2 linked regions of the Pseudophaeobacter arcticus DSM 23566 genome follow. The main gene of each other region encodes a partner of the protein of the gene in region 2 in a complex. Links are inferred from orthologs where the notes say so. Each region holds a gene or a part of one and is shown on either strand. Other genes may lie near its edges. The genes, in order: ccmE and ccmB.

Region 1 (3,117 bases), 390 kb from region 2 along the record:
AGTCTGGCGGATTATCTTGAGCGCCACCCGAATATGATCGGGACGGGGACAGGCGGCTATTTCACCACCGGAGACCCTGCGCGTGTCAGCGACCGGGCCACCCAGTTTCTCCGACGAGAAATCCGCTTTCAAGCGGCCTGATACCTGCAGGATCAGGGGGATGCCGCAGCATCGCCCGATGATCTGGCGCAAGGACGGCACGCGACTTTTCTTCTAGGTCCCGTTTCACGCTGAGGCATGAAACCCAAATACACATTCAAAATGCGAGGTCTGACATGACCCATAAAGTGGCAATTCTTGGTGCCAGCGGTTACACTGGCGCAGAGCTGGTTCGGCTGATTGCGAACCATCCAAACATCGAAATTGCAGCCCTGGCAGCAGAGCGCAAGGCCGGGATGACCATGGCTCAGGTGTTCCCGCATCTGCGTCACATGTCGCTGCCAGTGCTTTGTAAAATCAGTGAAATTGATTTTTCTGGCATCGACCTGTGTTTCTGTGCCCTGCCGCATAAAACCAGCCAGGAGGTGATCGCGGCGTTGCCAAAAACGCTTAAGATTGTAGATCTGTCGGCTGATTTCAGGCTGCGGGATCCGGCTGAGTATGAAAAATGGTACGGCAATCCGCATGCCGCGCTGGAGCAGCAGGAAGAGGCTGTCTATGGCCTCAGCGAGTTTTACCGCGAAGAGATCAAATCGGCGCGGCTGGTCGCCGGCACCGGCTGCAATGCGGCCACGGGCCAGTTTGCGCTGCGGCCGCTGATCTCGGGTGGGTTGATTGATCTGGACGAGATCATTCTTGATCTGAAATGCGCTGTCTCTGGTGCGGGTCGGGCGCTCAAGGAAAACCTGCTGCATGCAGAGCTGAGCGAGGGCTACAACGCCTATGCCATTGGTGGCACCCATCGCCATCTGGGGGAATTTGATCAGGAGTTTTCCGCGCTTGCGGGACGTCCGGTGAAGGTGCAGTTCACCCCGCATCTGGTGCCAACCAACCGGGGCATTCTGGCCACCGTCTATGTCAAAGGCGATGCCCGGGCGATGCATCAGGCGTTCGAAGCAGCCTACAAGGATGAGCCCTTCCTCGAGGTGCTGCCATTTGGTGAAGCGCCCAGCACCCATCATGTGCGCGGCTCGAACTTTTGCCATATCGGCGTTGCCGCTGACCGGATCGAAGGCCGTGCAATTGTCTTTGCGGCGCTGGATAACCTGACAAAAGGTAGCAGCGGTCAGGCCTTGCAGAACGCCAATCTGATGTTAGGTGAAGAGGAAACAGCCGGGCTGATGATGGCCCCACTGTTCCCGTGACACCACCCGAAAGGCCCGCAGGATGAAGAATCTCAAGAAACAGCGCCGGATCCAGGTCATTGCCCTTGCGGCCATTGCTTTGGTGGTGGCGACCGGGCTGATCGGCTATGCGATGCGGGATGGGATCAACTACTTTCGCTCGCCCAGCCAGGTGGCCGAAGCGCCGCCGTCGCCAAGCGAGGTGTTCCGTATTGGTGGCCTCGTCGAAGAGGGCAGCCTGATGCGGGGGCAGGGCGAAGCGGTCCGCTTTTCAGTGACAGATGGTGGCGCCACCGTTCCGGTGACCTTTTCCGGTGTGCTGCCGGATCTGTTTGCAGAAAACCAGGGGATGGTCGGCACCGGAAGATACGTAAACGGTGTCTTTGAAGCCTCTGAAATTCTTGCAAAACATGATGAAACCTACATGCCAAAAGAGGTTGTCGATGCTTTGAAAGAACAGGGTGTCTACCAAGAGCCGGACAGCTAAAGGCGTTTTGTGATCTGGTGGGTGATCTGCTGGCCTCTGTCAGATCATTCTGGCAGCTCATAATGTCAGATCATCTCATACCCTAGGCCCGATTGATTACCCCCTCTGAGCCCGGCTCAGAGGGGGCTTTTGTTTTTGAGGCTGGTTTTTGGCAAAAGTGATGGGACTGCGGCGGCTGGACGCGGGTTTTGCCATTGGCCCGCTTCGCGGTAACGACTATAGACAAATACATGATTACAGAGCTCGGACATTTCGCCCTCATCCTCGCCTTCATGATTGCCATCGTTCAAATGGTGGTTCCAATGATTGGCGCCCATAAACGCTGGCCCGGCTGGATGGCCGTGGCCGAGCCCGCAGCACAGGCGCAGTTCTTCTTTACCGCCTTTGCCTTTGGGGCCCTTGTCTGGGCCTTTGTGACCTCGGATTTCTCGCTGCGGCTGGTGATGCTGAACAGCCATTCCGCCAAACCGATGCTGTATAAAATCTCAGGAACCTGGGGCAACCATGAGGGCTCGATGCTGCTCTGGGTGTTGATCGTCGCCTTGTTTGGCGCGGTGGCCTCGGTGTTTGGCGGCGGCTTGCCGCAGACCCTGAAGGCCCGAGTCCTGGCGGTGCAGGCCTCGATCGGGGTGGCGTTTTTTGCCTTTATTCTGTTCACATCAAACCCGTTTTTGCGGCTCGCTGTGCCGCCCTTTGATGGCCAGGATCTGAATCCGCTGCTGCAGGATCCCGGGCTCGCCTTTCACCCGCCGTTTTTGTACCTGGGCTATGTGGGCCTCTCGATGGCCTTTTCCTTTGCGGTGGCAGCCCTGATCGAAGGCCGCGTCGACGCCGCCTGGGCGCGCTGGGTGCGCCCCTGGACGCTGGCGGCCTGGATCTTTTTGACCATTGGCATCGCGCTTGGCAGCTGGTGGGCCTATTATGAACTCGGCTGGGGAGGGTTCTGGTTCTGGGATCCCGTTGAAAACGCCTCCTTCATGCCCTGGCTGCTGGCGGCAGCGCTGCTGCATTCGGCAATTGTCGTGGAAAAACGTGAGTCGTTGAAAAGCTGGACGATCCTGCTGGCAATCCTCGCCTTTGGCTTCTCGCTGGTTGGGACATTCATCGTACGCTCGGGGCTTTTGACCTCGGTACATGCCTTTGCCAATGACTCCGAGCGCGGGATTTTCATCCTGTTCATCCTGGCCTTCTTTACCGGGGGGGCGTTGACACTGTTTGCTGCCCGCGCCCAGGCGATGCAGGCGCGCGGGGTCTTTGGACTGGTCAGCCGCGAAGGCGCCCTGGTCGCCAATAACCTCCTGCTGGCCGTTGGCTGTTTTGTGGTGTTTTTTGGCACCCTCTGGCCCA
Region 2 (3,244 bases):
CTTGTAGTTCACCCCGTAGATCGTCAGCCCCTCCTGCGACAGCGCCTCAAGATTCGGGTGTTCCACCCGACAGGGCGCGCACCAGCTGGCCCAATAGTTGACCAGCTTGACCTCACCGTCGCGCAGAGCCGCATCGTTAAACAGTTCTTTACCGGCAAATTCACTCAGCACCACCGGAGGGGCTGGCTGGCCTTCGCGGGCCGACGGCAGGCTTTCGGGATCCTCCCGGTACATGCCGGTGACCGCGAGGCCCACAAAGCTGGCAAACACCACAATCGGAACCGCCATCAGCGGAGAGAACTTAGCCATCCCGGCGCATCCTTTGTTCCAGAGCATCCATTTCGCGCCGGACCCGACGGCCGCGCCACAGGGTCAGCACCACCAAAAGCGCCAGTAGCAGCAGGGACGCTGCATAGGCCGACAGCACCGTATCGCTGTATTTTCCCAGATCTGGCAACATGGTCACGCCTCCTGCCGTTGACGCGCCATTAGCGCCTTGATGCGCCGGGCGCGAATTTCTGTCCCGGTGCGGTAAAACACCATGGCAAGGAAGAACAATCCAAAGCCAATCATGCAAACATAGAGCGGGTTGGAAAAGGCATCCGCCACGTTTTCCTTTTCATCCAGGCTCAGCGAGGCGCCCTGATGCAGCCCCTGGTTCCAGAAGTTCACAGCATAGCGGCTGAGCACCGCAAAAACCGTCCCAACAAGACACAGGATCGCCGTCAGATCCGCAGCAGTGTCAGGATTATCAATGGCTTCCCAGAGGGCGATATAGCCCAGATAAAACAGCGCCAAGACCAGGAAAGAGGTCAGTCGCGGATCCCAGGCCCACCAGGTGCCCCACATCGGCTGCCCCCAGATCGCACCTGTCGCCAGGGCAATCAGCGTCATCACAATCCCGACAGGGGCTGCGGCCTTGGCGGCCAATGCACTGACATGGTGACGCCGCACCACCCAGATCAGCGAGGCCACCAGCATCATGAACCAGGCGTTGATCGCCATCAGGGCTGCCGGCACGTGCAAAAAGATGATCTTGACGGTTGAGCCCTGGCGGTAATCATCGGGTGTGAAAAAGAACCCCCAGATCAGCCCTATGGCCATCAACAGGCCCGCGCTCACCCATAGCACCGGCATCACCCGTTCCGAGGTGTGCAGGAACTTTCGTGGATTGGCATATTCCCAGATCGACATTTTGGCTCTCTCGTTCCCGTGATTTCGGTTGATTACATAGTTAGCGCAGATTGATACGCAATACGGCTGCGCTGGCAAAGGGCATCAGCGCGATAACGCCGGCGGAAATGCCGGCCAGCATCAGCAAAGGCGTTTCCACCACCATGCCCATTGCGCCGCGCCGGGCTGCCTCGGCGCCAAAGATCAGCGTCGGCACATAAAGCGGCATCACCAGCAGCGACAGCAATAGCCCGCCCCGTTTCAGCCCCACTGTCAGCGCAGCACCAAAGGTTCCGATCACCGACAAGGCAGGGGTACCCAGCAACAGCGAGATCAACACCCATTTAAAGCCCTCAAGCGGCAGGTTCAGCAATACCCCCAACATAGGCGCGGCCAGAACCAGCGGCAGGCCGGTGGTGATCCAATGGGCCAGCGCTTTGATACTGACCACAGCCTCCAGCGGCAGCGGTGCTGTGGCCAGCAGATCCAACGAGCCATCTTCCCAGTCCAGCGCCAGCAGCCGGTCCAGGGACAACAGGCAGGACAACAGCGCCCCCAGCCACAGAACCCCCGGCGCAATCCGCGCCAAAAGATCGGACTCAGGGCCAACCGAGAAGGGCACCATAACGGTGACAATCAGGAAAAAGGCCAGCCCCAGGCCAAATCCGCCCCCGGCCCGCACCGCCAGGCGCAGATCCCGCATCAGCAGCGCAATCACAGGAAGCCTCCGTCAAAGTCATCAATATCCAGCGGCGCCGCCTTATAGGGGCCGACATCCAGCACAGTGGCATCCAACCCAAGGTCGATATGGGTGGCAATCAGCGCCGATCCCCCGGCGCCCAAATGGCTACGCACCGCAGTGGCAAACAGGCTGACCGAGGCCTGATCCAAGCTCACCGTGGGTTCATCCATCACCCAGATCGGCCGCCCCGTTACCATCATCCGCGACAGACCCAGCCGCCGTTTCTGCCCCGCCGAGAGCGCCCCTGCCGGACGATCCCGCAGCGTGGTCAGATCATAGGCCTGCAGCGCCGGTTCGATGCTGCGCGTGCCAAAAACACTGGCCCAAAAGGTAAGGTTCTCGGTCACGGTCAAAGCGGATTTCAACCCATCGGAATGTGCCGCATAGGCAATCTGATCCTCGCCACCGCTGACCGTGCCAGCAAGCGGCGGTTGCAGCCCTGCGATGCTGCGCAACAGGGTGGTTTTGCCAATTCCATTGGGGCCACGCAAAATCAAAGCCTGTCCGGGCTTCAGCTCAAAACTGATCCCCTCCAGCACCGGCACCCCCCCACGGGCAATACTCAGATCTGATACATTCAGTGACATGAATACAGGCTTATCTCATTGTTTGGTTGCACAAAAGAACGAAAGCCCAGGGTCACGCCTTGCGGCAGGTCAAATCTCACCGGGGATGTTCACCTTTGCAGCCCCATTGCCGCTGGATCCAGTCAACCGGCGTCAGACTGGTAGGACTGCCAGCGCGACCCGGCGCCCCTCAGACAGCAGCACATTATAGGTTCGGCAGGCCGCCGGAGAGTTCATCACTTCCACCCCCAGCCCCGCCCCTTCGAGTCTGTTGCGCAGCTCTGCAGGGATATGGGCGATTTCCGCCCCGGTTCCGATAAACAAGACGTCCACCTGCCCGGCCAGCGCCAAAAGGCCCGCATCATCGTCATAGCCTCCCCAGGCGCTCAACCCCGTTGCGGTGATCAACAAGGCGCCGTCATGCACCTCTCCGCCGACACGAAAGAACCCGGGCCCATAGCCATCAACAGGCCGGGCCTCCGTAAATGTCACCTCATTGAGCTGCATGGGCTGTCCAATCTCTCTTGTGCGGCGCGGAACTCAAACCGGAGCAATCCCTGCCATGTCCGCAATCGGCTTGTCAAAACAAAACGAAGCTGCGGAGAGTCCCCGCAGCTTCGTCTTTTTGTATCCTCAGTGCTTCGGATCGAAGCAATCAGGCATCAATATTGCCAAACTGGTTGCCGGCGGTATTGGCCTGCTTGCTCCAGTCGCGTTTCACGCCCAGCCACAGCAGAATGGTGGAGGCAACAAAGACCGAGGA

What was found.
Region 1: the proteins of ccmB (region 2) and ccmE are in contact, whole or in part, in a solved structure (PDB 8CE8), measured with the Escherichia coli proteins. The link is inferred for Pseudophaeobacter arcticus DSM 23566 from one-to-one orthologs.

The regions. Positions count from the first base shown.
Region 1 is NZ_KI421507.1:1,767,737-1,770,853, reverse strand. The notes cover bases 247-3,048. They hold ccmE (cytochrome c maturation protein CcmE), read left to right. Parts: upstream 247-1,326; coding sequence 1,327-1,770; downstream 1,771-3,048. Other genes in these bases: ARCT_RS0112515 (heme lyase CcmF/NrfE family subunit), read left to right, coding at 2,001-3,048; argC (N-acetyl-gamma-glutamyl-phosphate reductase), read left to right, coding at 276-1,304. Outside these bases: ARCT_RS0112530 (glutamate racemase), read left to right, coding at 1-141; more of ARCT_RS0112515, read left to right, coding at 3,049-3,117. UniProt on the Escherichia coli protein: Heme chaperone required for the biogenesis of c-type cytochromes. Transiently binds heme delivered by CcmC and transfers the heme to apo-cytochromes in a process facilitated by CcmF and CcmH.
Region 2 is NZ_KI421507.1:1,381,144-1,384,387, reverse strand. The notes cover bases 64-2,992. They hold ccmB (heme exporter protein CcmB), read right to left. Parts: upstream 1,892-2,992; coding sequence 1,235-1,891; downstream 64-1,234. Other genes in these bases: ARCT_RS0110580 (Mth938-like domain-containing protein), read right to left, coding at 2,635-2,988; ccmA (heme ABC exporter ATP-binding protein CcmA), read right to left, coding at 1,888-2,502; ARCT_RS0110595 (heme ABC transporter permease), read right to left, coding at 463-1,194; ccmD (heme exporter protein CcmD), read right to left, coding at 302-460; ARCT_RS0110605 (DsbE family thiol:disulfide interchange protein), read right to left, coding at 64-309. Also shown: more of ARCT_RS0110605, read right to left, coding at 1-63; protein translocase subunit SecF, read right to left, coding at 3,137-3,244. UniProt on the Escherichia coli protein: Required for the export of heme to the periplasm for the biogenesis of c-type cytochromes.